Regions from separate parts of the Paenibacillus barengoltzii G22 genome, predicted to be linked through region 3. Evidence: riboswitches for the same ligand, from Rfam matches in the RefSeq annotation. Region 3 holds a riboswitch; each other region holds the start of a gene.
The links. Region 3 has a riboswitch for cyclic di-GMP ahead of C812_RS22400 (glycosyl hydrolase family 28-related protein). Riboswitches for the same ligand answer to the same signal wherever they lie in the genome.

Region 1 (10,465 bases), on a different contig from region 3:
GGCTGGAGGAGGTACGGACATGGGCCAGCGTTTCTTCGTATGTTTCTTTATTTACCATGAAATCACTCCTTAGCGAAGGATTGGCTGCAGCCAGCAGCCATGCGGGTTATAAGAGCATGCTCCCGCCATCGAGTCGAATGGCAGAGCCCGTCATGAATTCGCTTTCGTCTGATGCGATGAAGCAGGCGAGATGAGCCACATCAATGGGGAGGCCAACGCGCCCCAACGGAAACTTCTCTTGTTGCTGCTTACGCCGTGCTTCCCGTTTCTTCTCTGCATCCGGATCGTCCGGTGAGATGCGGGGGGATTTGCCCACATCTACGGCTCCCGGTTCAATTGTGTTCACCGTGATGCCATAAGGTGCCAGCTCGATGGCGCTTTCCCGCCCCAGCATGCGGATCGCACCTTTGGTCATGGCATACACCGGGTCAAAATCAGTGGGGCGTTTGGCGTGCACCGACGAAATGAGGATAATTCGCCCGGTTCCTTTTCGTTTCATCCCGGGTATTACAGCTTGGATGCATTGCCAGTAGCCCTTCACATTCGTATCGAACAGGAGATCAAATGTCTCACCATTGTGTTTGAATAGATCGTAATTCAACTGTACGGCAGCATTGTTGACCAGAACATCAACTGGTCCAACCTGGCTTTCGATCTTGTGTATCATCGCGTTATTTTCCCTCTGCTTCGAAATGTCCGCCTGGACAATCAAGCAATGGCCTCCCGATTCGTCTATTCTCCGCTTGGTCTCCAGTACGCCAGCTTCACTCCGGTTATAGTGAAGAGCGGTGACAGCGCCTTTCTTGGCCATTTCCACGGCAATTCCCTGACCGATGCCAGTTCCGGATCCGGTGACGAGAACGACTTTGCCTGTTAAACTCATGGCGAATCACTGCTCCTTGGTTGTCTCATTTTGTGATCCATATAATGAAGCAGGAATCCTCCGTCCAGCCGCAGATCCGCGCCGTTTACGTAACGCGCCTCGTCTGATGCCAGGAAGCAGGCAACATTTGCGATATCGTCCACTGTCCCCAGCCGGGCGCTCGGCACCTTGGTTTCGTAGCTGCGATAGAGCGTGGTCAGCGAACTGCGGAATCGCTCATTATCGCCTGGGATGGGGCCGGCTTCAATGGTATTCACACGGATGCTGTGTCGCCCAAGCTCAAGGGCCGCTTCTTTAGCAAGCAGCTTTATGGCGCCTTTGGAGGCACTGTAGGCGAAGGAGGAGCCGTTAGGTTTCTCAGCATGGATGGAGGAAATATAGATGATGCAGCCAGACTCCCGTGCAGCCATCACCTTCCCGGCAGCTTGCGTGCAAAGAAAGGCCGATTTTGCGTTGATGTTGATCACCTCGCGGAACAATGCTTCAGAGCCGGCTTCAACGGAAAAAGGTACGAACAGGTCATGGTTATGGATCAGCACCTGCAGGGCACCAAGCTCCCGTTCTGCTTGCAGCACAAGTTCGTTTGCGTTGGTGCCGGAGCTTAAATCGACATTGCTTACGAGCACTTTGGAGCCGGAAGCCTTAGCCAAGTTGATTTCAGCTGCAATCTCTATGCCATTGGACGGACTGCTTAGCAGGAGATGGGCGCCATCCTTAGCCCAGCGACGGATCAATGCTTTGCCCGTCGGCTGGTCGGCGTCTGTAATCCAAACGACTTGCGGTGATCGCTTCATACATCACCTCCGAATAGCACGCCCAAGTCAGGGCGGCTAGCTATGACACACTTTCATCATAAGTTTCGACCGTTCCGGGTTCGAGACGTGAAACTTATGATTTTGTTTGATTTTTTTAGGAAGCCTTTCGTATGATGGGGATAGCTTGATTTCTTGGCAAGGGGGATAACTATGGAGCCAGTTTCTCCGAAAATATCGGCGTTCCAAGGAGTACACCAGATGAATATCCCTTTAGCGGCTGGCCCGCGGCATTCCGTTGGACTTCGTTCGGACGGTACAGTGATGGCTGTAGGAGATGCCCGAAATGGCCAGTGTGATGTCAGCGATTGGCGGGGGATCGTGGCGGTGGCGGCAGGTAATGTTCATATGGCAACGAACACAGGAAAGTCGCATACCGTAGGGCTTCGTTCGGACGGTACGGTGGTTGCCACGGGCTGGAATGGGCATCAGCAATGCGAAGTGAGCGAATGGAGCGGAGTCGTAAGCATTGCGGCTGGTTGGCGCAGAACGCTTGGGTTAAGAGGCGATGGTACGGTGGTGGCCGTGGGGCGGAATGCGGAAGGCCAATGCGAAGTCAGCAGTTGGCGGGATATCGTGGCGATCGCAGCAGGGGATTGGCATACCGCTGGTCTGAGCGCCGACGGTACCGTGATCATGGCCGGTAACAATCGCTACGGCCAATGTAATGTGAGCCAGTGGCATGATATCAAGTCCGTGGCGGCCGGTTATCTCCACACCGCAGGTCTTCGATCGGATGGCACGGTCGTAGCCACAGGGTCGAACAAGCATCACCAATGCGAGGTAGGGGATTGGCGCGGAATTATGGCAGTTACTGCCGGTAGCTACCATACGGTTGGATTGAAATCGGACGGCACCGTAGTGGCAGCGGGCTCGAATCAATATGGTCAATGCGAGGTCAGCAACTGGCGTGAAATTGTTGCCATTGCCGCAGGATGTGCGCATACGCTTGGTCTAAAGGCGGATGGCTCGGTTGTGGCGACTGGCCATAATGAGTACGGTCAATGTGAGGTTAGCAAGTGGAGAGGGATAAATTTGTTACTTTAACCCTATTTAACACTATCAGCATATCTCATTAATATTGGCCCTTATCATAGAGTACAGAAACTCAAAACACATAGGAGGTTCGAACTCTATGAAACTGGCAAAAAGCATGCGTTTAAAAGCAGCATTTGCGATAACAGCAGCGACAGCTGAAATCGCAATCTCAGGGTCCTTGAGGATGAACTTCCTCCCATAAGCCTTGCTTCCACTTTCACTAAAAAATGTGAGAGGGAGGCAGGGCTTTTTTGGGTTCGGGTGATGTTAGGAAAACTCTCAAAGTTCTGAAATTTGTCTAAAATTAATTTAAAAATAGGACTATACGCCTATCTTACATTTTAAACCTGAAAATTTTCGTTTTGTTCATTGTTTTTTTCAAGACCACTGCTATAATCTTACATAACAAATCGAAATATGTCGAAAATCACTGTCGAATTCGACATAATCTGATCTTTTTCGCATAAACCACCTTCATAATTTTCTGGGCAAAATTACTGAAAAGTAATGACGCAAAGCCATGGGTCTAAAGTTCTGAAATAGAGCTATGATTGCCAGGTTGCCAATGACTGAATTGCTGAATTCATGCATTGACGATGCCCTTCCAGACAACTAGAAGGGTTTTTCTTTTAACGGATAACATGAATTCGGCAACGAAGGTGTAATTCTCAAACGGGAGAGTCTTATGGCTCTCTCTTCGTATAGGGGAGGTGAAGTGATGATTGAAATTTCAGATAAGGAATTTATCAAATTAGCCGGTTATATCAAAACAAATTTTGGGATTCATTTGAGCGACGAGAAGAGAACGTTGGTAATGGGCCGATTGTGGAACGTCTTGAATTCGCTGAACATGGAAAATTTCTCGGACTACTTGAACTATATTGCTACCGATCAGAGCGGCGAAGCCGCAAGAACGTTTATCAATCAGATGACAACCAATCATACATACTTTATGAGAGAATCAGATCATTTTGATTTGTTTCGCGCCAAAGTTCTCCCCGAACAAGTCCCCAAAATCAAAGATCGAGATTTGAGGGTGTGGAGCGCCGGTTGTTCCACCGGGGAGGAAGCCTATACTTTAGCCATCCTGATCAATGAATTTTTTGGAAATGCTCGGCTCGGATGGGATACAAAGCTGTTGGCGACCGATATATCGGAAAAGGTGCTGATTGAAGCTAAGAAAGGGATTTACAGCCGTGAAGAGGTTGCGCTGTTGCCGGAGCGTTGGAAACATAATTATTTTCATCCGCATGGGATGAACCAATATGAAGTGAAGCCCAAAATCAAAAACGAAGTGGTTTTCCGGCGATTTAATCTCATGGATCCGTTCCCCTTCAAAAAGAAGTTTCATGTGATCTTTTGCCGGAATGTGATGATCTATTTTGACGCAAGTACGCGCATGCAACTGATTCACAAATTTTACGACAGTCTAGTCCCCGGAGGGTATTTATTTATTGGTCATTCCGAAACGATCCAACGGGATCACACCAAATTTAAGTACGTGATGCCTGCGGTTTATCGCAAAGAGTAACGATTGGAGAGTTGCCTGGATGCAGGTCAGAAATAAGATTAAAGTTCTGGTCGTAGATGATTCTATGGTGTTTCGCGAAATGATTGCCCGCGGGATTACGACGGACCCTGACATTGAAGTTGTAGCTACAGCTGCGGATCCATTCGAAGCAAGGGACAAGATATTAAAATATCATCCGAATCTCATGGTCTGCGACGTGCAAATGCCGAAAATGAACGGGATTGAATTTCTTCGGCGCTTGCTGCCTCAGTATTCGATTCCCGTTATCGTGGTCAGCGCGATCAGTTCGTCCGTGTTTGACGCCTTAAACGCCGGTGCGATTGATTTTATCTCGAAGCCGGATAACAAGTTATCGCATGTGGAGAAGTTTATCGAAGAACTGATCGAGAAAATCAAGATTGGCTCGAAAGCAAAAATTGTCCATCAACCGAAGAAACTGGCCGCTTCTCCTGCCGATCCGCCAACGAAGCTGGTTACTGCGAAACCTGCTACAACCAAGAAAGTGATTGCCATCGGGGCTTCTACCGGCGGCACAGAGGCGATTTATACCGTGTTAAAGTCGTTGCCCAAGGATATGCCAGGTATCGTTATCGTTCAGCATATCCCTCCCATGTTCTCGAGAATGTTCGCCGAACGGCTGAATCAGAGCTTATCGATTCGTGTGAAGGAAGCCCAAACAGGCGATACGATTGAGCGGGGCAAAGTGCTGATTGCACCGGGAGATAAACATATGCGAGTGAAGCGTTCCGGAGATCATTTCGTGGTCGAATGTTTTGCAGGCGATAAAGTCAATCGCCATTGTCCCTCGATTGATGTGTTGTTTGAATCCGTGGCGAAAGAGGCGGGGAATCAATCGATCGGAATTATCTTGACCGGTATGGGTTATGACGGAGCCAAAGGATTGCTGGCTATGAAACGCAAAGGCGCCCGAACTATTGGACAAGATGAGCAATCCTCTGTTGTATATGGGATGCCGAAAGTGGCCTATGATCTGGGAGCAGTAGAGAAACAAACCTCGCTGTCTAACATTTCTCATGTTTTAAGTACGATGCTGTAAAACCGTCTTTATTGTAGGGCATTCATTGAATGCCGGTCTCACTAATTAGGTTGGGTTAAACAACTGAAAACCAGTGACGCAAAAGCTTTTTCCTTTAATTTATTAAACCAGTAAAGGGTACGACATCCACAGGAAGAATAGGGAGGGAAATGATGGGATATCAGCAAGGCGACCCCATATTTGAGGCATACATTACCGAAACCTCTCAGCTGGTCGAACAGCTGGAAGAAATCATTCTGACTTGTGAGAATGCGAATTTCTTCTCAGAAGAGATGATTAACGAGATTTTTCGCATCATGCATACGATTAAGGGCTCTTCCTCGATGATGCAATTTCATAATATAGCGACCTTATCGCATGCATTAGAAGATCTTTTTTCATATTTACGTCAGCACCATCTCAAATTGGAAGATTGGTCTGAGTTGTCCGATTTGATGCTGGAGGGCGTTGACTTTACGAAAATTGAGCTCCATAAAATCAAACATGGCGAGCACGCCGATGGAGATTTTACGGCAATCACGCAGAGAGTTAAAGGGCTATTAGGCTCTCTTGAACAACAACGTTCTATTACCAAAGCAGATGAAAGGGCTTCTCAGGCTGAGATAGTTCGACCATCGAACAATTTTAAAGCTCAGATTCTCTTCACTGAGGATTGCGAGATGGAGAACATCAGAGCGTATCAAATCGTTCATCAACTCAAGGATCAGCTCGAGGATTACTGGCATATTCCGGAGGACGTGCTGGAAGATCCGACATCGGCGGAGACGATACGAAATCAAGGATTTCAGTTGTTTATTCGGACGAGCAAAACGTATGACGAGATCTACTCGGTGCTCTCCCAAACCAGTTATCTGAAGTGTTTGGAACTAGAGCAGGTTGAACTAGACAGAGAACAAGCGGTTTCAGACAAGGAGAAAGCTCAAGAGGTCCAAGATGAGGTTCAAGGAGAGGGACAAGTCGTTCAAGAAATACAAGCTCTTCCTGATTTGCAGAACATTGTAGAGAAACCAAGCTTTTCTAAGCCCGCGATCGTGGACAATCCAACTGTTAAAGAGACGAAGAGTTCAACAAGCGGTTATCAAGGGAAATCCATCAACGTAAATGTGGGCAAGTTGGACGAGCTGATGGATTTGGTTGGGGAATTAGTCATCGCGGAAGCGATGGTCACTCAAAACCCGGATATTATCGGCTTGCAACTGGAGCAGTTTCAAAAGGCTGCAAGTCATTTACAGAAGATCACCAAGGAAATTCAAGACAAGGTGATGGAAATCCGCATGGTTCCGCTAGCCACAACGTTCCAACGAATGCATCGGGTTGTGCGGGATATGAGCAAAAAGCTTGGGAAGAACGTACAGTTACAACTGTTAGGTGAAGAAACGGAAGTAGATAAGAACATTATTGAACATATCTCAGATCCACTGATGCATTTGGTGAGAAATGCGGTTGATCATGGTTTAGAAACCACCCAAGAGCGAATGGAGGCAGGGAAGCCGGAAACCGGAACCTTGACGCTGGAAGCGCTCAATGTTGGCGGCGAAGTCATGATTATCGTGAGAGATGATGGTCGGGGATTAAACAAACAGAAAATTTTAGAGAAGGCAAGAGCGAATCATCTGCTGCATAAATCCGAAGGGGATATGACCGACAAGGAGATCTTCAACCTGATTTTCCTTCCTGGATTTTCGACCAAGGAGAACATCACGGAGTACAGCGGCCGAGGCGTTGGGATGGATGTCGTAATGCAGAACATCGCGGCAGTTGGCGGAACGATTTTTGTTAACAGTGAACCCGGTAAGGGCTCAACCTTTACAATCAAAATTCCGCTTACGCTCGCGATCATTGACGGGATGAATGTTCGGGTGGGAGATGCCCAGTATACGTTACCTACGACGTCGATTAAAGAGTCGTTTAAGCCTCTCGTTAAGGATCTCATTACTGATCCGCACGGGAACGAAATGATCATGGTTCGGGGAGAATGTTACCCGATTCTACGCATTCATGAACGGTATCATGTACCTACAAATACTATCCAGTTAACCGATGGCATTTTGATTATGGTGGAACAGGATGGCAGAGGGTTATGTATTTTTGTGGACGAGCTGGTCGGCCAACAACAGGTTGTTGTCAAAGCGCTGCCGCCTTATATAAGAGGATTTAACACCGTTGAAGGGATATCCGGTTGTACCTTGCTGGGGGATGGGGATATCAGCTTGATTCTGGATGTTCAAGGCTTATTAAAAATGAAAGAAGAGGAGTGGTGAAGATGTCGGAGGCCGTTCGAGAGGATGTAGATCTTTTGGAGGAAGACTCGCAAAAGGATAAGTACTTGACCTTTATTGTGGACGAAGAATGCTATGGGATTGAAATCAGGTATGTAACGGAAATTATCGGGTTGCAGAAAATTACCAGCGTGCCGGAAATGCCCGATTTTGTGCGCGGAATCGTGAATTTGCGGGGCAAAATTATCCCGGTGATGGATGTACGGGTACGATTTAAGAAACCGTTCCGGGAGTATATGGAGCGAACATGTATTGTCGTCATCGACATCAATGAATTATCGATTGGCTTGATTGTTGATAGTGTGGCAGAGGTAATTAGCATCCCGTCCAGTGAAGTCGTGGCACCGCCGGATCTGAATCAACGAAGCAATCGCTTTGTGATGGGTATTGGAAAGGTGGGGAATGAAGTCAAGCTGTTACTGGATTGCGAGAAGCTGCTGAACGATTACGAAGTAGATCAACTATTAAATAATTAAAAATGGGGGCAACAAGTATGAATTGGTTTAGAAATATGAAAATAGCTACAAAGCTGATTTCCGCCTTTATTATTGTATCTTTGATTGCCGGAGCCATGGGAGCGTTTGGGATCTTTAACATGCGCAGCGTGGAGAAAGACTACAAAAATTTATATGTAAACTTTGGTACATCATTCGGAGATTTGGGTTCAGCCGGTATTAACTTCAATGCAATTCGGGTTAAGGTATCAACCATTATTATGAATAAAGACCCCGAAGTTCGTGAACAACTCGTAAGTGAAATTGCTGAATTAGATGCTGACATGAAAGCATACCTTGATAAATTCGAAGCTTCTATCCAAATGGATAATGCCCGGGAACTGTTTGCATCCTTTGAGAAATCGCTCGCACAATATGATGCGACCCGTGAAGAAGTGGTTGAGCTCGCGCTCGCCGGCAAGGAGGATGAGGCATCGGCTTTACTCACGTCGGAGGGATCAAAGACTGCAAACGCAACGAATCAATTAATTGAAGAAATGTTTGAAATGAGAAAAAACAACGGATCTAATCTATCCGCAGAACTCTCGGCTCAAACCGATTCGACAACCGTTACAATGGTTGTCATCGTAGCCCTGATGATGGTCTTGTCCATTGGCTTTGGGATGTTCATTTCTAGAATGATTAGTAAGCCGGTTCAAAAACTGGTTGAGTCTGCAGATCAGATTGCCGATGGTGATTTGAACGTCGTCGTTGACATCTACAGCAAAGATGAAATTGGCGATCTGGCAGCTGCGTTCCGAAAAATGTCCGATAACTTAAACGAAACGATGAGCAACATTCAAACCGCTGCAGATCAAGTTGCTACGGGAGCTAAAGAAATTTCGATCTTAAGTACGACGCTTTCCCAAGGGTCAACGGAGCAAGCCAGCTCGGTAGAACAATTAACCGCATCGATTGAAGAAATCGCCTCGCAAACCCGCAAGAATGCGGATTCTTCGAATGAAGCCAATGAGTTGGCGGAAGCTGCAAGACAAAATGCAATTCTCGGCAATAATCAAATGAAAGAAATGCTCGGCGCGATGGATGAGATCAATGCGGCTTCTGAAAATATTTCTAAAATCATTAAAGTGATTGACGAAATTGCGTTCCAAACTAATATTTTGGCACTAAATGCAGCGGTGGAAGCGGCAAGAGCAGGACAACATGGTAAAGGTTTCGCGGTTGTCGCCGAAGAAGTCCGGAATCTGGCTGCACGTTCTGCCAATGCCGCTAAGGAGACAACGGAACTGATTGAGGGCTCCATCAAGAAAGCAGAAGGCGGAACCGTGATTGCGAAAGAAACGGCCAACGCGCTGCAACAGATTGTTGATGACATTGCCAAAGTTGCAACTATTATCGGCGATATTGCTTCGGCATCGAATGAACAGGCGATTGGAATCAATCAAATCAATCAGGGCATCATGCAAGTATCCCAGGTCGTACAGACCAGCTCGGCGTCTTTGGAAGAAGGAGCCGCCACTAGTGAAGAGCTGTCCAGCCAGGCAGATTTGTTAAAGGAGCAAGTGAACCGCTTCAACTTAAAGAAAGTGCATGCGGGTTCCTATCAATCCATGGATGATATCAGTCCTGATCTTCTTCAATTATTCGAGAAAATGTCTGCCAAGAAATCAAGATCTCGGTCAGGAAATCATTCGAACGCGGAGGCAGAACAAATCACGAAAATTGATCTAAGTGATATTGAATTTGGCAAATATTAAGCGTTAATCTATCTTAATATGTAGACCTAAGCTCGCACCAATCGGTGCGGGCCTTTTTTCGGTCAGCCGAAAAACGAATACACCGAGACGAAATCTGGAGCATATCCCTACGACTCGATCCCAAGTACAATAGATACAGAAAGGTGAAAGTGCTTACATTACTAGACTTGAACAGCTTGGAGGTCAGAGGAGATGGATATGAAGCCGTCGACGCAACCCGCAGCCATGCAAGAGATAGAGACGCCGCCTTCATCAAGGCGAAAATGGCTGAAGAAACTTTACTCGCAAAGACATATTCAAATTATGGCTTTGCTTGGCATCGCTTGGATGATTATTTTCAACTATATTCCAATGTACGGTGTCATTATTGCTTTTAAGGATTACGACATTATCCGAACGATTGCAGAAGCACCATGGGTTGGTTTGGAACATTTCAAAGAGTTTCTGTCCGATGAAAATTTCGGCTATGTGATCAAAAATACGCTGGGGATCAGTTTCCTGAAGCTGCTCACTTTTCCGTTGCCCATTATCTTCGCCTTGTTCCTGAACGAGGTTCGCTCGCTCCGGTACAAGAAAGCGATCCAAACGATCTCCTACCTGCCCCACTTCCTGTCTTGGGTCGTACTTGGCGGGATCCTGGCAACTTGGTTGTC
Region 2 (10,465 bases), on a different contig from region 3:
ACACCACCATGGCCGAGACCGGATTCGTCCCCTGAATGTTGGAGTTATCGAACGCTTCAATCCGCGACACGGACTCCAAGCCAATCGCCTTGCCGAGATTCTCGGCCGCCTTCGAAGTGCGTTCCTCATCCCGTTCGATCAGCCGGAATTTCTCATCCAGCGTGATGCGCGCGTTCTCCTCGGCCATCTTGGTCATCTGCCGCTTTAAGCCGCGCTGCGGCACCAGCGTCTTCACGCCCAGCCACTCCTGCAAGGCGGTTGGAGCGTCAAGCGCGCCGGCTTCCTCTTGTTCTTCCGGCTTCTCCGGCAGCAGAATCTCCTGCGGCAAGGCCGGGTTATCGCTGTAATACTGCGTCACATAAGACATAAAGTCGCCGTAGGCGTCACCGTAGAACGGAAAGACCGACGCATGCCGTTCGATCATTTTCCCCTGACGCATGTACAGAATCTGTACGCACATCCAGCCCTTGTCTACGGCGTACCCAAACACGTCGCGGTCCTTCGCATCGGTCACGGTAATCTTCTGCTTCTCCATCACCGCATCGATGTTGATGATCTGGTCGCGCAGCTCCTTAGCCCGCTCGAATTGCAGGGCTTCGGCTGCCTCGTGCATTTTGCGCTCCAGCTCTTTCTTGATTTCCTCATGCCCGCCGCTCAGGAACGAGATGATCTCCTGGGTCATCTTCTCGTACGTTTCCTTCTCGACCTCATATACGCAAGGTGCCAAGCATTGGCCGATGTGATAATACAAGCACACTTCCTTAGGCATTACGTTGCATTTGCGCAGCGGGTACATGCGGTCGAGCAGCTTCTTCGTTTGCTGAGCCGCGTAAGCGTTAGGATACGGGCCAAAATATTTCGCTTTATCTTTAAGCACCCGCCGGGTGACTTCCAGCCGGGGATGCGGTTCATTCGTTATTTTGATGTAGGGGAACGTCTTGTCATCCTTCAGGAGGATATTATAACGCGGATGATGTTCTTTGATCAGGTTACATTCCAGGATCAGTGCTTCCATATTGCTCGCGGTCACGATGTATTCGAAGTCGCGGATCTCGGATACGAGCAGCTGGGTTTTCCCGTTATGGCTGCCTGTAAAATAGGAACGGACCCGGTTCTTCAGCACTTTGGCTTTACCGACGTAAATGATCTTACCGTCCTTGTTCTTCATTAAATAACAACCCGGGGAATCGGGCAGCAGCGCCAGCTTATGTTGGATTCGCTCCATCGCTTTCTCATAACTTAACGTTTCATTAGCCGATGTGTCCAAGCTTCCTCCTCCTTTCTCCACTCCAGGTTAACGCAGAAAACGCCTCCGGCCCAAACCGGAGGCGTCATCCAAGGCGTCAAGCGACGCGCCTGATCGTCTGGATTATTGATGTTTAGCGATCAGGTTCTTCAACGTGTCCTTCGAGTTCAATCCGACGATTTTATCGACCGGTTGACCGTCTTTGAACAGGATCAGCGTAGGAATGCTCATCACGCCGAAACGGGAAGCTGTTTCTGGATTGTCATCCACGTTCAGCTTCGCGATCTTCACGGAGTCACCCACTTCTGCGTCCAGCTCCTCCAAAATCGGAGCGATCATTTTGCAAGGGCCGCACCATGGAGCCCAAAAATCAACAAGAACCGGACCTTGTCCTTCGATTTCCGCATTGAAGGACTGATCGGATACGTTCACGATAGCCATGATAATTTCCTCCTTATTTGGGTTGCCCGGCCTAGCCCATTCATGGCTGAAGCGCAAACAACTGGTAGTCGAAAAAATGGAGCAGTCAGCCCAAAAAGCTGTTGCCGAACACATTATACCATACTACACTGAAAAAAAGAAAGTGTATGGTAACGCCTTCTTTACAAAACGAAAAAAGTTTGGTTATACTAAGAATAACCTGAAAACGGATTGTCTATGACATATTTCATTGACGAGACGATAATTTCCTGAGGAGGCCCATCGCCATGGATGCTAACACGCATGCGAACGATCCGCGGCAGCATATCAACGAAGAACCCCGCAACGATCTGTTTGATTTGATGAACGGCTTTTTTGGCATGCTGACGTTCATGATCGTGATTTTCTTCGGCATGGTCATCATTAAATTTATCGCCAGCTAGGCGGTAACCAGACCTCGAATTAAACGAAAGAGCCGGGTGCTCCCCCGCGAAGGGAGGTGCTCGGCTCTTTAACTTATGTCCGCGGATGTTCCATGATTACGCTTGACCGCGCTTATTCGTCCCATTCACCTGAACCACGGTAACGAACGGAGCGATCCGATCCATTAAGCGTTGGCCTTTATGCCGCTCTTCCCCGTCCTTGCTCGTAAAGCTCAAATGCTTCTCCAGTGCACCCAAGGAATAGTTGGATGTGTAGAACGTGGGCTTCCGGTTCATTCGATAATTCAAAATTGCGCCCATGACATGGTCGCGCACCCACGGATTCAGGTTCTCCGCACCGATATCGTCAAAGATCAGCAGGTCTACCTGCTTCATCATTTCCACCGTTTCGCGCAGCTTGTCGCTGTCCTGCAGCATGCTCTTCAGCTCTTCCACAAATTCCGGCATATAGACGATGGCGCCAGAGTAACCTTCCTTCGCCAGTTCGTGCAGCAGATAGCACATCAAGAACGTTTTGCCGGTGCCAAACGGCCCTTCCAGATACAGCCCTTTCGTCTGCAATCCAGATTCCTTCGTTTCATTAATATAGCGGAACACTTGTCCTACCGCCGGAGCACGCATGGCATCCTTCGTCATAATTTCCACTTCGTCATAACCGGCTTCCAGCGCCCGTTCATCTACATAGAAGCTATGAATCCGTTTCTTAACGGACAATTCGCGCTCATATTGCAGTTGCTTGGGGCATGGCACCTGACGATCCACAAGCTGCGGGCTTCCGCCCACCTGCTCGACCGTCAGCTTCGTATAATGGCCAGGGAAATCGTTGGGACATTGCTCCAAGCCCGGGCAGTTCGCGCAGTGCTTGCTGTCGTTGATGTATTGATACAGCTTAGCCATCCCGCGAGTTAGCTGCTCCTGTCCCAGCTCCGGATGTTGGTCCCGGAGTTCCTTCACCAGCGGGTCATTCATCAGACGTGTGGTCAGCTCCTCGGAGCGTTGTTTGAATTGCGTGCTTTTCATCTGCGTCAGCAGTTCCCCCAGTGATTCCATAGGTTGTGTCACCTTCCTCCCCCAAGCCAAAACGGACTCAGACTTCCTTTTTATGTTTGCCGGATTGCATACGCTCCGCCATCTTAATCAGTTCAGCTAACTCTTCTTCCGATACAGCCGTCTCCTGGCCTGTCCGCTCCACAATTGGGATTTCCGGCTTAGGCTTCGTTCCGCGGCTGCCATAAGTTCGCGCCCGGCCTCCTCCGGAGGCGGCACCGCTGGATTTCTCCTTGACCTTCTCCTTCACCTTCGACTGGTCGCGGATATATTGCACGGCCTGCTCATACGTGTTGATCTGCTTCAGCAGCATGTTCGCGGCGATCGCATCGATGAAATTGCGATTGATCCGCTGCTCCCCGCCTGAGGTGAGCAAGGACATTAAATAATGGATCAGTACGTTGATGACTTCGCCGGGCAGCTTGTAATTCAGATCGATTTTCTCGAAAATGTCCAGCAAGTTATCCGGAATCGATCCCGGGAAGAACGTCTTCAGCAACCGGGTATACGGCTCATTGCGAAGCATCATATTATATTGATGAATATCGCATTTGCTTTGGAATTGCGGCGGTACGTCCACGTAATACTCCATCTGGACCGCAACCTCCTCCGCCACGCCCCCCGCTTGAACGGAATCGTCTTCTGCCTGCGGCTCCTCACCGCGCAACGCGACGATTTTGCCATAAGCCACCTCGCGTTCCTCCTGACGGCGCTTGCCTTGGCGGAACTGCAGGTTGGCCCTGTGCTGGAGCGCATCCAACAGGATCCCGCCGCCTGGATCAAAGACCCCGTCCTCGTCCAACAGCCGGCAAATATCCTGGACGCTTAAATCGTACTTGCGGGCCACATAATTCACCACCCCCATCCCTTCCGGGTCAAAGCGCAGCGCCTCAACGAAGGAGCGGTTCTGGGACTCGCGCGGAAAACGCAGGATGATGTCCGCATAGTTGATCGCATCCTCTTCCAGCGCCAGCTTGAGCCCCGGCTGCCTAGCGATCGACGTCTCGGCGATCGCCTGCTCCAGCTCATAATCTATCGAATGCGTGTTCAGCTCAAAGATCTCATAGAACGGAACCGTAATATTTTCCTTATTCAGGCCAACTCCTGACCATGCCTCCGGTTCTCCGCGGAACAACTGCTCCCGCAGAGACAGCACCGCGAACTTCCCGATCTTATCTCGCAGCAGCAAAGTCAGATGCTGTGTCCGGAAAAATTCCGCCGGTGCCAGCGGGGCCTGAAGCTCATATTCGTAAATATAATCATCGCTGTCCGGAACATAGAGCCGGTTCGTCTGAAGCAGCCCGACCGCCTCCAACCGGGATGTCTGCTCAATCAGAAACTTCCGCCCTTTCTCGCTTGGATCGAGGCCAAGGGTCAGGAACAGCTTCCGCTGCTGCTCCACCTCCGAATATCCAACCTGCTCCTGGGGAACATGCTCCGCAAGCAATCGGTACAGCGAAATTGCGAACGCCCCGACCATCGGTTGATAGATCAAACCTAGCATTCTGCCATCGACGGGACTGAGTCCGAAGTCACGATATACGCAATAACGGTGATTTTCAGTAAAATGCAGCATGTTGTTCATGCGCACGGCTTCATCGCTCCTTCCCTATCACGTCCAAATAGACTTCCTCTATTTTAGCATAAAAGACGTCGTCCTGAATCGCCCCCAGCCTACAAAAATCTCCCTTTTTCTTCCTGAGCTGCACCAGGGCTTATGTTCTCGGTCGAATAACCCCAAAAAAAGAACCGCCCCCTGATAGGGCGGCCCTTGACCTCTCTTCTTCTTCATCTATTTGTTATGTAAATGCCACTCTTCTAAATAAGAGCGATCTCCGGCTAAAAAACGCCGAACTTCATCAATCGAGACCCCCTCCTCTTTTGCCATGGCGAGTAAAATCACCCATTCCGGGTCAACGTTGCCGGGGTCATAAGAAATAACCTGGGCGGATTTCTTCAACAACAATCTCCTCCTAAGATCATTTGGTTTTGTCCCAGGCAGTCCAGCCATCTTAGTATTCCTACCTTAGATCTGAGACTTTGCGCCCCTGCTTTTCAGCAGGTTTACCCTTATCTGGTGCTTCTGAGCTAATGCATCTCCTTAGTTAGTAAGCATCTTGCTAATTATTATAGCGTCTAAAATTTGAAAAGTATGTCATTCTACGTAAATTCACCAACCCGTTTTCGTCGAAAAAGATAGCTTATTTTGTTTAATCCCGAACCCTCTTGTCAGATTGGGCCAAAATTCGACACTGATCGAGAGCTAAACATTGTTTCTTATAGAGAACACAAACTGTGAAAACGGATGAAAATTACTAGATATTCTCAGGAAAAGAAAGATAATTGTTCCTGTTTAAGAACAAATTGCTGGATTTTCGCCTTTCCTATCCTTAAACATTTCGGGTATATTCGAATCACAGCATCCGTTCTCAATAACGAAATTAATAGCGAACAACAGGAAGTAATCCGAATTGATTTTCTCGACTCTGCACTTATGAACCCGCCAGGTTGACACAAGCTTTGGCGAATTCACCAACGTACGCGAGGATCACACGGAAATGAAACCTGCCGATTCTGTCCGAGCCGAAGGATGGGGAGGACGACGTTGGCGTAAGAGAACGCGATTCCTTCGGAAGTAGGTGAATATCATGCGCATTCGTAAATGGTTAGGCAACGCGCTGACGTTCCTAATGGCGGCGGCCTTCTTTACCGTGGCGGGCTCAGTGGTACTCTCAAAGGTTTTCGATAGCGAATCGACCATCTATGGTTATCAGCTAAGCACAGTTCTGTCCGACTCAATGGACCCTGTCATCCCAAGAGGTTCCGTCGTGATCATTCAACCGGGCGGAGATATGACCCGTTTTAACGTCAGCGACGTCATCACCTTTCAGTCCAGGGATAACAAGCGGATAACCCACCGGATTGTTGAGGTGACACAGGACGAACACAGCGGCCAGGTGCTGTATCGAACAAAAGGCGATAATAACAATGCTGCCGATGTGAAACTGGTACACCCTGCGCATGTAACCGGCGTATATACCGGATTAAACATACCGTACGCGGGCTATATTTTAAGTTTTGCCGATTCGAAAACAGGGAAGGTCACCCTGTTGATCCTCCCAGGACTCCTCTTATTTCTTTATACGGTTGTTGTCCTGTGGAAAGCGATCGCCAGACTAGAAGATGAAAAACCGGAAGTGCATCATTTGCAGTCGGACGCGAAGTCCCCAGCCAGAATTGACGCATCAAACCAAGCCGAACAAGGACAAATGCATCGTTGAACATCCGACTTAACACCTTTGTCCGATATCATTTATTCTGATATAATGACATCAAAAAATATTTTTCTGATAGAAGGGCGACGGCTACATGGCAGAACATATAGGCGAGCGTATTCAGAAACTACGGCAAGACCGAGGGTACTCCTTGTCCGAGCTGGCGGAGAAGGCGGATGTGGCAAAATCCTACCTCAGCAACGTGGAGCGTAATATTCAATCGAATCCCTCGATTTCCTTCATCCAGAAGATAGCCGACGCTCTCAACGTCTCGATCAACCTGCTATTGTACGGCGACCGCCCCGCACCGGAATTACTTGATCCGGAATGGTCGGAGTTGGTGCAGGAAGCGATGACTTCGGGCGTCAGCAAGAAGGAATTTAAGGATTTCCTTGAATATCAGAAATGGAAGCGAACCCAGCAGGAATAACGATACAACTAGTAAATGTACACAGAGAAAAAGCGCGAGACCTCAGAGGTATCCCGAGGCACTCGCGCTTTTGTTTTAAAACATTTTGTATCCGCCTAGCCGCAGCTTTCGAATCGTCCAACCGCTCAGGATCGCCCCGCACAGCCCGGCGAATGCCGTCAAATAATCGACCAGCCGGAACGATGCCAGATAGGTCCCGAAGCTCTGTTCATGGTCCCACAGCGTATAGACCACAACCGGCAAAATGACGATGATAAAGACGTACGCCGGAAACCAGGTTGTTTTCATTAACATATTCAAAATGAAACCGATGCCGAACATCATCACGAAGAAGAGAACCATCAGCACCAGTACGATGAGCCAACCCATCGACTCTTCCCCCACCCTTCTATAGGTCATTCAAAAAGGCATCTTTCGATCACGAAGCGGTCAATGAAGGTATGCAGCGTCCAAACTTTTTTTCGAATCTTCATTGACTATAAAGTAAATCACACTTCATCAAGCTAGTAGTAAGTTTACTAGATATTATGTAACGAAGCAATGAACTTTACATGAAAAATAAGTGAATCGATTTGCTCCGTTTAGGCTCCATGCGATACAATAAGATACGTATTGGCAATTCGTAAATGAGGATCAGAATGAATCTAGGAGTGATTATACATGAACGAAGCTACTCTAACCTTAGAAGGTTGGTATGCGCTTCACGATTTCCGCACGATCGATTGGACCGCCTGGAAAGCGGCAGATGATGAAGAACGCGCCGGGGCTCTGGAGGAGCTGCATACGTTCCTGAAAGAATGGGATTTGATGGAGGAATCCAAAACGGGCAGCACTGCGGTGTATTCGATCGTCGGACAGAAAGCCGACCTCGTGTTCATGCACCTGCGCGAAAGCCTGGAAGAGTTGAACGCTTTGGAGACGGCCTTTAACAAAACAACTTTTGCTGAATATACGACCAAAGCCTACTCCTACGTCAGCGTTGTAGAACTTAGCAATTATCTCGCATCCGGCGGCGGTGACCCGAAGGCAAATCCAGAAGTGATGGCCCGTCTGCAGCCGATCCTCCCGAAGACGAACCATATCTGCTTCTATCCTATGAACAAAAAGCGGGAACTCTCCGACAACTGGTACATGCTGACGATGGAACAGCGCCGCGAAATGATGCGCAGCCATGGCCTGATCGGCCGCAGCTATGCCGGCAAAGTGAAGCAGATCATTACCGGTTCCGTAGGACTCGACGATTGGGAATGGGGCGTAACTCTATTCGCCGACGATGCCCTGCAATTTAAGAAGCTGGTGTATGAAATGCGGTTTGACGAAGTCAGCGCACGTTTTGGCGAGTTTGGTGCTTTTTACGTCGGCAATCTGCTGAATGCAGAGCGTTTGGACGAGATGTTGAAAGTGTAACTCCATATCGATAAAAAAGTAGGGTGTGCCGCCTCGTGCGACACACCCTTTCCTATTCTTTTAATCTTCCGCTTCCGCCTCTGCCTCCATCGACTTCAGGAACTCCGCCGTCGCCCGATCGCGTTCCCGGCTCTTCTCCTTCAGCCGTTCGATGGCTGGCTGGATCAGAAGGTCCACTTCCTTCTGCACCGTATAAGCCAAATCGTAACGCTGCTGCGATTCCAGGTAAGATCCCACTTCCATCAAGGCGTTATAGCGATCCAGCTCATCCCGCGTGAGCAGCCCTCGAACCTGTACGCTGCAGTGACGCATCTTAGAAGAATCTTCCTTTCTTCAACACCAGCGGAATCCCGCCGATAATGAACAGATAACGCATATCCACCAGCTTCTTCAATTGGGCTGCAACCCAACCTTTATATTTCTTCCCAAATGCGCTGGCGATCGCTTCCCCTTTACCCAGCGAAGCTACGGTTCCTTTATTGCTGAACACAAATTTCTTAAGCTCTTTGCCGCGAATGGCCGCCACCACGTTTTGCGCACAGGTAACCCCTTGCTGCATGGCAATTTGGGCCGTAGGCGGGTATGGGCGCCCTTCCGGATTAAACATCAGCGAATTGTCCCCGATGATAAAGACATGATCATGACCAGGTGCACGCAAATAATCGTCGACCTTCACGCGACCGCGCGCGGTCTCGAAACCTGCCGCTTCAATGAGACGGTTCCCGCGGATCCCGCCGGTCCAAATAACGGTTTGCGACTTAATTTCCTCACCCGTGGCCAAAATAACACCATCCGGCGTGCATTCCTTGATCGCTACGCCAATCTTGAACTGTACACCCTTCTTCTTCAGTACGTCCATCGCATATTCAACCAACTCCGGATCAAAGCCCGGCAGAACTGTTGGTGCAGCTTCTACGTTGTACACGTTAACAAGATTTGGATCAACGTCGTACTCCTTGCACAGCTGCGGAATCCGGTCAGCCAGCTCGGCAACGAATTCAATGCCGCTGAAACCCGCACCGCCAACAACGAAGTTCAAACGGTCAGTCCGGCTTTCGTCCATTTTATATAGGGCAAATTGATATTCGATATGCTGGCGAATCAAGCGCACGGAATTGATGCTGCGGATCGTCATTGCATATTCCGTCAGGCCCGGGATGCCAAAGGATTCCGGTTCGCCGCCCAGCGCGATCACCAGATAATCATATGAAAGGGTTCCGTCCTGCAGCACGACCTTCTTGTCGGCCAGACGAATCTCCTGCACATTCGATTTCACAAGATCGATTTTAAATTCGTCAATTAATTTGGATATGGCCACTCGGGTATGTTCAATGGAGTCCGTCCCGGCTGCCGGCATATGCAGATGCGTCGTGAAGTAGTGATAATCATGCCGATTCACTAGAGTGACGTCCGCTTCATTGTAGTTCAACTCTTTCTGCAGCCGCTGCGCGGTAAGAATGCCGCCATAACCCGCACCAAGAATCACTATTTTGGGTATGGTACTCATGTATTTTTCTCCTTCCAATATTACGCACTCTATATTTGATTTAAAGCCAATAACGCAATGTGAAAATTAACACATAAAAAACCACTCTGTACCAACTCAAACCGTTTCAGTCATCCACACATTTGGTCAATCCAGAGACATTTGTCACATTTTAGTACTAGTTTAAACCTTATTTGTAGGATGAGCAAAAGTCTTCTGTCGTATAATCATAAATGTACTTTTTTCGTCACAAATATGAATGCATACATTTGAATGATATCGGCTTTTGCCTAAAAGATCAAGTCTTATTTTACCCGTAATTATAGGACTTTCAACGGATTATATTCCAGATTTTCGACACTTTTCATCTTGCCTTTCCAAACCAGGGATTCGACCATTATAATAAAGTAGAATTGACATTTTAGTTATAGAGAAAAAAGAAACCATCTGGAGGTGTTTGACACGTGTCAACCCAAAATAACGCCGAATTCACAGACCTTCTGATTGTTGGTGGTGGACCGGCGGGTATGTTTGCCGCTTTTTACGGCGGAATGAGAAAAGCTTCTGTTAAACTGATTGAAAGTATGCCTCAGCTTGGGGGGCAAGTGGCTGCCCTTTACCCTGAGAAATATATTTATGACGTGGCTGGCTTTCCTAAAGTGACCGGGCAAGAGTTGATCAACAACTTGCATGAACAATTAAAGCTGTTCG
Region 3 (10,465 bases):
TCCGATCAACCGCATGAAGCAACTGTTCATTATCTCTGACCTCGCTCGTGATTGCGAGCAGAACGTAATCCGTATCGAATTTCATCTTGGCTTGAATTCTGGAGTGAATGACCGCTGTGAAAATTTCTGGTTTGAGCACAGGGGTCCCTTCCAGATACAGCTCGTTCTGACTTAGGTAGAGACTTCGAATGTTTCGGGACAGGGCCGAGCCAAGCAATTCATTTTGGATCTGCTCGTCGTTATACAAGGTGGAAGAATTCGTTGAGGTTTTCTTCTTTTTCGTCAAGCTTTGAGATTCCCGCATAAACCATTCGTAGGTTTGGATCAGGCCTTCCTTGAAGGAATACTTTGGCGTCCAGTTGATGGTGGAACGCAGCAACTCGTTATTCAGAACGGATCGGTAGATATCTCCAGGGCGGGAATTCACTCGAATGATACTAGGGAGTGAGGGATGAAGCTCAGAGAGGATCTCAATCAACGTATTGATCGAGTTCTCTGTACAGGTAGATAGATTCATCACTCCCGAATGCTCGGTGCCTGCAGCTAGAAAAATGGCCTCTGCGACGTCTTCCACATAAATAAAGTCGCGTGTCTGCTCTCCGGTTCCATAGATAACCAGCTCTTTCCCATCTCGCACCCGCTCCATAAAGATGGAGACGACGCCGCCTTCGCCGATCGTTCCTTGCCGAGGTCCATATACATTGGCGAAGCGGAAGCATAGCGTGCTTAGGTCGTAGAGCTCTTTCCATTTCTCACAGTAATATTCACCAAGAAGCTTATTAATTCCATAGGGCGATACCGGCTTGCAAAGATAGGATTCGGACAGAGGCATTTCTTGCGTAGTTCCGTATACTGCTGCAGATGACGCAAAAATAAATTTCCGGACATGGTACTTGGCAGAAAGTTGAAGCATGTTCGTAAGGCCTAGAATGTTCGATTTCGTATCAGCGTAGGGGTTCTCCACAGAAGTAACAATATCGACCTGGGCTGCAAGATGAATCACTGCGTCGATTTCATGTTGCTCAAAGACCGCTTCGCAATTCGGACTCTCTACATCCAAAATATAGGAAGTATGAGGAAACTTGATATTATTTACATTGCCGGTTGAAATATTGTCTATAATGACAACCTGATGTCCTTCTCGAAGAAATCTCTCGGCAACAAAGGAACCGATAAAGCCGTAGCCTCCTGTGATTAAAACTTTCACAATTTCCACCCCATAGTTGACTCAATTGGTTACTTATCCATAAGTTAATCATAGCTTTTTCCAAATCTGGTGTAAACACGAAGTGGAACTTTTATACTATTTCTTTATGCCTATTACAATGCAAATGCAAGTCTTCTGAATTCTGTCTGATCTGATGTTGTGCCGGTCGGCTCCTAAATTGTCGTGAGATGATGAGAGAAATGATGTGAGAGTCTGTTCTATGCAGGCAGGAGTGGACCTTAAATTGTCCTGAGAGAGAAAAAATGATAGGTAGATTTGAGTATGGACTTGATAACTACTAATATATCAGAACCCTATGGGCTAGTCACCCCAAACTTACATTAGAACAGCGATTGAACTCCCCTATAAATACTGATATATTTGGTACTATATTACTAGAAAGCGGATGGTATGGGTGCCCAAAAAGGTGTTATTCAGCGCTACGGTTGTGTCTCACATTAACGCATTTCATCTACCTTACTTGAAATGGTTCCGGGATCAGGGCTGGGAGGTTCATGTGGCTGCGAATGGTTCTGAGCCGGTTCCATGGGCGGACAAGCAGTTTGATATTCCCATCCAGCGTTCTCCCTATAGCAGGGATAACCTCAAGGCTCTACGGGAGCTAAAAAGAATTATCGACAGTCAGGGATACGAGATTATTCATTGTCATACCCCTATGGGCGGAGTGTTAACGAGACTGGCTGCCCGCCAAAGTCGAAGGAAAGGCACGAAAGTCGTCTATACTGCTCATGGTTTTCATTTTTACAAGGGGGCTTCTCGCATCAATTGGTTGATCTACTATCCGGTGGAGAAGTGGCTTTCTCGGTATACTGACGTTCTGGTAACGATGAATGATGAGGATTTCGAGCGGGCTAAACGAGGGAAATTCAAACCGGGGCTCATCCATTTTGTGCATGGGGTCGGGATCAGCTTCGAGAGATTTAAACCGCCTACAGCGGAACAAAAGCGGCAATTGCGAGAAGAGTATGGCGTCGGACAAGACCGTTTTGTTCTCATATATGCGGCGGAAATGATTCATCGCAAGAACCAGACGCTCCTGCTGGAGACGATCCAAAAATTAAAGGATGCCATTCCGAATGTGCAGCTGCTGCTTGCCGGCAAAGGGAAACTGGAGGCGTTCTACAAAAGTCTCGTTGCTGAGAAAGGGCTGGAACCTTATGTTACCTTTCTCGGACACCGGAAGGACATGGAGAACATTTACGCATTGGCGGATGTAGCGGTATCCTCGAGCCGGCAGGAGGGCTTGCCGGTCAATATTATGGAGGCGATCGCCAGCGGCCTTCCTGTGGTGGCAACTCGGGTAAGGGGAAACCGGGACCTTGTCGGGGAAGGCGTCCATGGATTTCTGGTCGAGCTCGGCGATGCCGATGCCTTTGCTGATCGGATTCTGCAGTTATATCACGATCCCTTGCTTCGGCAGGAGATAGCTGCAAGACGAGATCTGCTTACGGGGACGTATGCGATTGAGAACGTGCTGGAGGAATTAACCTCTGTCTATAAAGACCGGATGTGAATCAGGCATCCAATGGAACATTTTGTCGTCTAGTAAAATATTAGTAGAGTGCTAGTTTACAGATTCATAGATGATATGCTACTATAGAACCATAATCTAACATATTTTAAGCCTGCAATGTCGAATAAAGGCAAACCGCTCGAAAGGGTGGGACGCAAAGCTACAGGGGCTTCGTGATCGAGGATCACATGCCAGCCAGCTCCCTACATACAGGTTTCCGATGAGGAACCTTATAACTATAGTTATTTGGTTCTTTTTTTATTGACTCGAACCTCAGAAACTGACTCCACTCCAAACCTCAGAATTGAATACGAGAACATCGAAAAGGCAAACCGCATGAAAGTGCGGGACGCAAAGCTACAGGGGCTTCGTGGTCGCAGATCACATGCCAGCCAGTTCCCGAAAGTTTTCAGGATGAGATAGAAGGCTTCCTGAAACGGGGGCTTTCTATTTTTTATCCTATCGAATTTGAGGTGTCCTTTATGGCAGCAAATCAATCGATTAAGAAATTCGTGCTCATCACGTTGGTCGTTGCAGTCGGATTCCTATTTAACTTCTCTATAAATCCGGTGGCTGCGTACGCTGAGCCAAAGGACGCCCAAATGATTAATGTGAAGGATCAAGGTGCCAAAGGCGATGGAGTGACTGACGATACGTCGGCAATTCAACGGGCTTTGGATCTCGCAGCAAGCAGCAAAGGAACGGTATATTTACCTGAAGGCACATACTTGGTGAATCCAGTGAACACGCTGATCGTTGAGAGCGGAACTACGCTTAAAGGCGAAGGCAAGAAGTCGATCATTCAAGCAGATGCTCACAAATTTGGATGGGAAATGATCCATGCATCGGGTACTGGGATTGAAATTTCCGACTTGATGCTGGATGGCAATCATGCCGTAAATCGTGTTCTGGTTATCGGGGGAGGCAGCTCCTTCGTCAAGGTGAATCGGATCGCGGCAGCCAATGCGACGCATAGCAGTGACCCGGCCAGCGATTATTATACGGGTGTCGTCTCGGGGATTGTCATTTATGGCGATACCAATCACATTGAAATCACAAATTCTGAAATTTATAATATCAAGGCTGTGAATCTGACAGCCGGCAGCTTGATCTCCAGAGGCATCTATATTACAACAACCTGGGGATCGGCAGAGAAGGTTGCATCGAACGTTCGAATCACGAACTCCAACATCCATCACATCGGTTCAGCCGACGATGGGGACGGGATTTTCTATGAAGACCCGAACCTGGATCGTGGGACGGGCCGGGACGCGGGCAGCTTGATTGCCAACAATACCTTCAGCTTCAACGCTAAACGTGCGATCAAGATTTACGCCCAAGGGATTACGGTCAGCGGCAATGTCATCACGAACTCCTATCTCAATAACAACTATTACGAAGGTAAAGATAAAGGTCAGTTGGCTCCTGACATGTACGCTGGCATCAGCGTCTACGCTTCGAACAACAGCATTTCGGACAATCGCATTGAAGGGGTTGGCAGTTATTACGCTGCGATTGAAGTCAGCGCCGATGAGACCGTTAATCATGTGACCATCAAAGGGAACAAGATTAAAATGGGGCAGCAAAGTGTGATTGCGGGAACCACGGGCATTCGCTTAGGGAATACGAAGAACTTCACCATTTCGAGCAACACGATCGAGCATGCCGAGAAAGGAATCTGGACTTGGCAGAATGCGGAGAACGGAACGGTCGAGGGCAACAAAATTGAAACAACGAAGGGCGGAATCGACCTGACCACCTATCTTGCGAATTGCATCCAGAAGGATATCGTGGTTAAGGACAACATCGTTAAGGGACAAGCCTTCAACATCCAACTGGCAAAATCGAACGTCAATGTTGAGGTAGTATCGAACTTATAATAAATCATCACTTTGATAGAGTTTAACAGGTTTATGAGGAGACAACCGTCTTTTCATAAACCTGTTTTTTGTTTGTCTCTCAAATGCGTCACAAAAAACATTCTTCTCTTGATTGCAATTTGTGTTAATATAAGGTTATATTTAGGTGACTATTTTCCTAGTTTTAAATGCCTATCCTATTTTTTCATGACTGATTTTCTGGGACTTATTTTGGAGTGATATTCTGACATCGACTGAGGTGGAGCTATTGGAAAGTAGCGGTTTGTTTAAAATCTTAAGAAAACACATGATTGCCTTTATTGTTACGCTTCTAGTCTGTGAGGGAGGCGTTTTTTTGGTTAATACGCTGGCCAAACCTCAATATCAAGCGACAGCAAGCTTGGTAGCTACGATTGCTTCTACCGAGGCGGGGACTTACACCGAATTTTTGGCCAGTCAGATGTTAACTAAAACGTATGAGGATGCGATTGAGAGTCGATTTATTGCCAATGAAGCAAAAAATAAACTACAGACCAAGGAAACGGCATATGAATTATTAAAACGGATCAAAGTCAGGACAGACCCCGACACTCTAGTAATTATTATCAAAGCCACACATGACAATCCGCAGGATGCGGTGGCCATTGCCAATGCCTTCGCCGAAAGCTTTATTGAGAAATCGCAAGAGCTGGTGGAGAGTTCCAGTGTCATGATTTTGGACAAGTCAAATCTGGAAGAGGCTTCAATTCCCGTCAGCCCCCGGAAGATCTTGAACTATGCGATCGGCGGCTTTATCGGTCTATTTGCAGGGCTATGCGTCTCGATGCTGCTGGAGAAGCGAGGGGGCTCCAAACGCAGTCAGCAAAGACGAACTCCGAGAGAAAAGGAGATGGAATTCTAATGATTCACTTTGCGATTATCGGATGCGGCCATATTGCGAACAAACATATCGAATCGATAAATAGCACGGATGGAGCGGTACTTACGGCGTTATGTGATAACAACCCTCAACGATTGCTTGAACTGGAAGAGAAGTGGAATGTCCCGGTTTATCTGAACATGGACGAGATGCTGCAACAATGCCCTCACATCGATGTCGTGTGCATCTGTACGCCAAGCGGATTACATACTTCTATGGCCATCGCCGCGGCCAAAGCCAAGAAGCATCTGATCATTGAGAAGCCCGTTACGTTAACATTGGAAGATGTTGACCGCATTGCAGCGGCAGCGGAAGAGAATGGGGTTCTGGTTACGGTGGTTCATCCTAACCGCTATCGGCCAGCCATTCGGCAATTAAAGCACGCGTTGGATCAAGGGATGTTCGGCAAGTTAAGTCATGTAAATGCAACGGTTCGCTGGAATCGGAGTCAAGCCTATTACGATCAGGCTCCATGGAGAGGGACGAAGGCCATGGATGGGGGCGTCTTGATGAATCAAGCGATCCATAGTTTGGACCTGTTGATCTGGCTTTTTGGCCCGGTGAAGGAAGTGAAATCGTTGGTGGATACCCGGTTCCGGAAGATTGAATCGGAGGATGTTGCGGTCGCCGTGCTTCGGTTTGAGAGCGGACATCTGGGGGTTGTCGAGGCATGTACGACGGTGTATGAGCAAAATTTGGAGGAGTCGATCGCTGTTTTTGGAGAGCATGGATATGCGGAAATCGGCGGCAGAACGGCCAATTGGATTAAGCAATGGAATTGCTCCTCGATGACCAAGGAAGAGACGGAGATGTTGATTTCCGAGATTGAACGGGACCCCTTTGGCAAACCGGGACATCAATGCATCATTGAGGATATGGTGGAAGCCATCCGGGATCACCGTCCGCCAGCCATCACGCTGCAGGATGGGAGAAATGCACTGAAGCTTGTCATTGATATGGTTGAAAATGGCAGTCCACAAGTCGTTATGTAGGAAAGGGAGAGGGCGCTATGCGTGAATCAATGCTGCAATCGCAAGATCATCGTACCGAATTGATGGATAAGCTTCACAGCAAAACAGCGAAGATCGGAGTCATTGGACTTGGGTATGTCGGGCTTCCGCTCGCTGTAGAGAAGGCAAAGGCCGGATACCAGGTCATTGGGTTTGATGTCCAGCCGCACAAGGTGGACATGGTTAACCGGGGATATAACTACATTGGGGATGTAGTGGATGAAGATCTCAAAACGATGGTAGACAGCGGGCGACTGCAGGCGACTTCGGATTACTCCTTCATCTCTATGGTGGATACGGTTGCGATTTGTGTGCCAACCCCGTTGGACATTTACCAGCAGCCGGATACGAGTTATGTGGAGAATTCCGCGAAGGAAATTGCCAAATATCTTCATCCAGGGATGCTCGTAGTCCTGGAAAGTACGACCTATCCCGGAACGACAGAGGAGCTCGTGAAGCCGATCCTCGAATCCACCGGATGGATCTGCGGGAAGGATTTCTTCCTGGCTTATTCGCCTGAACGGATTGACCCGGGCAACAAGCATTTCAATACGAAGAATACCCCTAAAGTCGTCGGCGGCGTCACGAAGTCCTGCTCCCAAATCGCCGAAGCGCTGTATAAGCAGGTGTTGGATGGAGAAGTGCATGTAGTCTCCAGCCCCGCAGTGGCCGAGATGGAGAAGATATACGAAAATACCTTCCGTCATATCAATATCGCGTTAGCGAATGAGATGGCTATATTGTGTAACCGGATGGGCATTAATGTCTGGGAAGTGATTGAAGCTGCGAAGACGAAGCCCTATGGTTTTATGGCCTTTTACCCGGGTCCGGGATTGGGCGGACACTGTATTCCAATTGACCCCTTCTATCTTACCTGGAAAGCAAGAGAGTATAACTACCACACTCGTCTGATTGAACTTGCCGGTGAAATTAATAACTCCATGCCGGAATTCGTTGTACAGAAAATCGCTGAACTTCTCAATACCAACAAGAAGCCACTTTATGGATCTGTCGTCTATTTACTTGGCGTAGCCTACAAGAAGGATATTGATGATTATCGGGAATCTCCGGTTCTTAAAATTGTGGAACTGCTGGAAGCGCGAGGAGCAGAGGTTATCCTAAGCGATCCACACATCCCGGCATTCAAGTATCGCGGGCAAACTTACGAAACCGTGGAGCTGACGCAAGAGAGGCTTGCCCAATCCGATATTACCGTCATTGCCACAGATCATTCGGCATTCGATTATGACCTGGTCGGTCGAAGCAGCCGACTGTTGCTGGATACGCGCAATGCAATGAACGGGTATGCCAAGCCGGAACAATATTACTTGTTATAGCATGAGGGACGGAGTGAAATGGATGACAAATTATTGGGCACACCCCACAGCGGTGATTGACGAGGGCGCTGTCATTGGGGAGAACACGAAAGTATGGCACTTTTCTCATATCTCTTCAGGATCGGAAATCGGCCATTCCTGCAGCTTGGGACAGAACGTCTTTGTTGCGCCAAGGGTCACGATTGGGAATGGTGTCAAAATTCAAAATAATGTTTCCGTGTATGAAGGTGTCATTTTGGAGGACTATGTCTTCTGCGGTCCCAGCATGGTTTTCACGAATGTGCGGACTCCCCGCTCGGCATTCCCTCGCAATACGAGCAGCGATTATCGGCCGACCCGAGTAAGAAGAGGAGCGTCGATTGGGGCCAATGCCACCATCGTGTGCGGGGTGGAAATTGGGGAATGGGCGTTTGTTGCGGCTGGCGCTGTGGTGAACCGGGATGTTCCTCCATATGCCATCGTTGCGGGAGTGCCTGCCCGGCAAATGGGCTGGGTATGCGAATGCGGGATTACGCTTGCATTTAGCGGGTTGAAAGCGATCTGCCAGGAATGTGGACGTGAGTATGAACGAAGTGAGAACTCAGTACATAAAACAAAGGAAGTGTAGCGATGCTCAAAGACGGAGTGAATCAAGCGGTACACCATAAGAAAATCCCGGTTCTCGACATGAGTTATGAGATGAAGCAATTGAAGCCTCAAATTCTGAGCGCTTTGGAGACGGTTCTAGACCGTGGAGCGTTCATCATGGGAGAGAACGTCAAGCAATTTGAAAAGGAAGCGGCCGATTACTTGGGTGTCAAACATGCTGTGGCGGTGAATTCTGGCACGGATGCGCTGGTGATTGCGCTGCTGGCGACAGGAATTGGCGAAGGCGATGAAGTGATTACTACGCCTTTTACGTTTTTTGCTACCGCTGAGGCGATTAGTCGGGTAGGGGCTGTTCCGGTTTTTGTGGATATTGATCCGGTGACGTACAACCTGAATGTAGAATTGCTGGAAGCTGCTTTGACAGAGAAGACCAAGGCCATTATTCCGGTGCACCTATTTGGGCACGCCGTAGACATGGACCCGCTGCTTCAGCTGGCTCAACGTAAGCAGCTTGTCGTGATCGAAGATGTTGCCCAAGCCTTTGGCGGGGAATATAAAGGGCAGAAGACTGGTACATTGGGAGATGTTGGCTGTTACTCTTTCTTCCCGTCCAAGAATCTCGGAGCTTATGGTGACGGAGGACTGCTAGTCACGAATGATGACGGTCTGGCCGACAAAGCTGCCATGCTGCGAGCTCACGGGTCGAAGAAGAAGTACTATAACGAAATGATTGGCTTCAATTCCCGGTTAGATGAGATGCAGGCTGCCATTTTACGGGTCAAGCTTCCTTATATCGAAGAGTGGAATCAAGGACGCAGTCAAGTCGCAGAGCGCTATCGGGAGCTGCTGGGCGGCATGGAGGGGCTCGTGTTGCCAACGGAGCATTCCTACGCCAAGCATGTATACCACCAGTATACGATTCGAGTATTAAACGGAAGAAGAGACGAACTTTTGCAGGGACTTGCTGCAGAAGGAATCAGTTCGATCGTGTACTATCCCGTTCCGGTTCACAAGCTTCCGGTCTACCAACCGAACGAGCTCCGTCTTCCTGAAGCGGAAGCGGCGTCTGCGGAGGTGCTGTCGCTGCCAATTTGGCCGCTCATGGATGAAGAGACGCAAAGACGGATCGCTGAGCAAATCCAAAAAGTCCTCGAATCATGAAGGAACGAAGATGATAAACAAGATCAAGAACTTTAAGCTCGACAGCTTTTTTCGGAATGTGGTCGTTCTGGCCAGCGGAACCATCCTGAGCCAAATCATCATATTGGTGACATTACCGATCATTACCCGCTTATATAATCCTTCCGAATATGGCGTGTACTCCATGTATACTTCCATCATCTCGATCATGCTGATGATGACATCCTTCTCTTACGAAAATGCCATAACACTGCCGAGCAAGGACAAGACGGCAAGCAGCCTGCTGAGCTTATCCCTTCGCATCTGTGCGTTAGTCAGCCTCATCGGCGGGGTGGGAGTCTATTTCTTGGCCCATCCGCTGTCGGTTTGGACCAATGAACCGGATGTCCAGCGTTATTTCATCTTTTTTATAGCCAGCCTGTTTTTTAGCGGCTTCTATCAAATTTTGAACGGATGGTCCATCCGCAAGAAATACTTCCGGGAGATTTCGAAGACGAAGCTCTCCCAAAGTCTCTCTCTCGTATCTTCCCAACTGCTGTTCAGCGGCATCTTCAGAGGTCCGCTTGGACTTATTCTAGGGGACGTCATAGGCCGGTTGGGCGGCGTGATCCCACAATGGAAGCTTTGGCGGAAAGATGTGAAGCAAGAGTCGATGCACAGCAATTGGGCAGAGATGAAGGAAGTCGCCTCTCGATACAAGCGGTTTCCGCTGTTGTCCTTGCCGTCCAACATGCTTAATAGCTTTGGGATTTACTTGCCGACGATTCTTTTTGCTGCCTTTTATGGACCGGAGGTGGCGGGCTGGTTTGCTCTCGGGCAACGGATATTGGGGTCCCCCATGACGTTGATCACCTCGTCGGTGATGAATGTT

Region 1: another riboswitch for cyclic di-GMP. It lies ahead of C812_RS10445 (CheR family methyltransferase); the one in region 3 lies ahead of C812_RS22400 (glycosyl hydrolase family 28-related protein).
Region 2: another riboswitch for cyclic di-GMP. It lies ahead of C812_RS22160 (anti-repressor SinI family protein); the one in region 3 lies ahead of C812_RS22400 (glycosyl hydrolase family 28-related protein).

The regions. Positions count from the first base shown of each region.
Region 1 covers NZ_KE159653.1:461,038-471,502, reverse strand. The annotation lists gene C812_RS10465 (mandelate racemase/muconate lactonizing enzyme family protein) at 1-58, opposite strand, end outside; gene C812_RS10460 (SDR family NAD(P)-dependent oxidoreductase) at 107-883, opposite strand; gene C812_RS10455 (SDR family NAD(P)-dependent oxidoreductase) at 880-1,677, opposite strand; gene C812_RS10450 (RCC1 domain-containing protein) at 1,849-2,742, shown strand; cyclic di-GMP riboswitch class I at 3,211-3,300, shown strand; gene C812_RS10445 (CheR family methyltransferase) at 3,452-4,264, shown strand; gene C812_RS10440 (protein-glutamate methylesterase/protein-glutamine glutaminase) at 4,284-5,321, shown strand; gene C812_RS10435 (chemotaxis protein CheA) at 5,474-7,582, shown strand; gene C812_RS10430 (chemotaxis protein CheW) at 7,585-8,076, shown strand; gene C812_RS10425 (methyl-accepting chemotaxis protein) at 8,094-9,812, shown strand; gene C812_RS10420 (ABC transporter permease) at 10,011-10,465, shown strand, end outside.
Region 2 covers NZ_KE159652.1:347,582-358,046, reverse strand. The annotation lists gene uvrC (excinuclease ABC subunit UvrC) at 1-1,225, opposite strand, end outside; gene trxA (thioredoxin) at 1,370-1,687, opposite strand; gene C812_RS22165 (hypothetical protein) at 1,954-2,109, shown strand; gene dnaI (primosomal protein DnaI) at 2,206-3,159, opposite strand; gene C812_RS01730 (DnaD domain protein) at 3,197-4,747, opposite strand; gene C812_RS22160 (anti-repressor SinI family protein) at 4,949-5,116, opposite strand; cyclic di-GMP riboswitch class I at 5,151-5,235, opposite strand; gene sipW (signal peptidase I SipW) at 5,805-6,437, shown strand; gene C812_RS01720 (helix-turn-helix domain-containing protein) at 6,526-6,861, shown strand; gene C812_RS01715 (YuiB family protein) at 6,937-7,230, opposite strand; gene hemQ (hydrogen peroxide-dependent heme synthase) at 7,522-8,268, shown strand; gene C812_RS01705 (hypothetical protein) at 8,329-8,580, opposite strand; gene C812_RS01700 (NAD(P)/FAD-dependent oxidoreductase) at 8,582-9,775, opposite strand; gene C812_RS01695 (NAD(P)/FAD-dependent oxidoreductase) at 10,219-10,465, shown strand, end outside.
Region 3 covers NZ_KE159654.1:585,561-596,025, reverse strand. The annotation lists gene C812_RS21635 (NAD-dependent epimerase/dehydratase family protein) at 1-1,207, opposite strand, end outside; gene C812_RS17435 (glycosyltransferase family 4 protein) at 1,614-2,741, shown strand; cyclic di-GMP riboswitch class I at 2,861-2,948, shown strand; cyclic di-GMP riboswitch class I at 3,058-3,145, shown strand; gene C812_RS22400 (glycosyl hydrolase family 28-related protein) at 3,224-4,621, shown strand; gene C812_RS17425 (YveK family protein) at 4,956-5,501, shown strand; gene C812_RS17420 (Gfo/Idh/MocA family protein) at 5,501-6,511, shown strand; gene C812_RS17415 (nucleotide sugar dehydrogenase) at 6,529-7,866, shown strand; gene C812_RS17410 (acyltransferase) at 7,889-8,473, shown strand; gene C812_RS17405 (DegT/DnrJ/EryC1/StrS family aminotransferase) at 8,476-9,615, shown strand; gene C812_RS17400 (lipopolysaccharide biosynthesis protein) at 9,626-10,465, shown strand, end outside.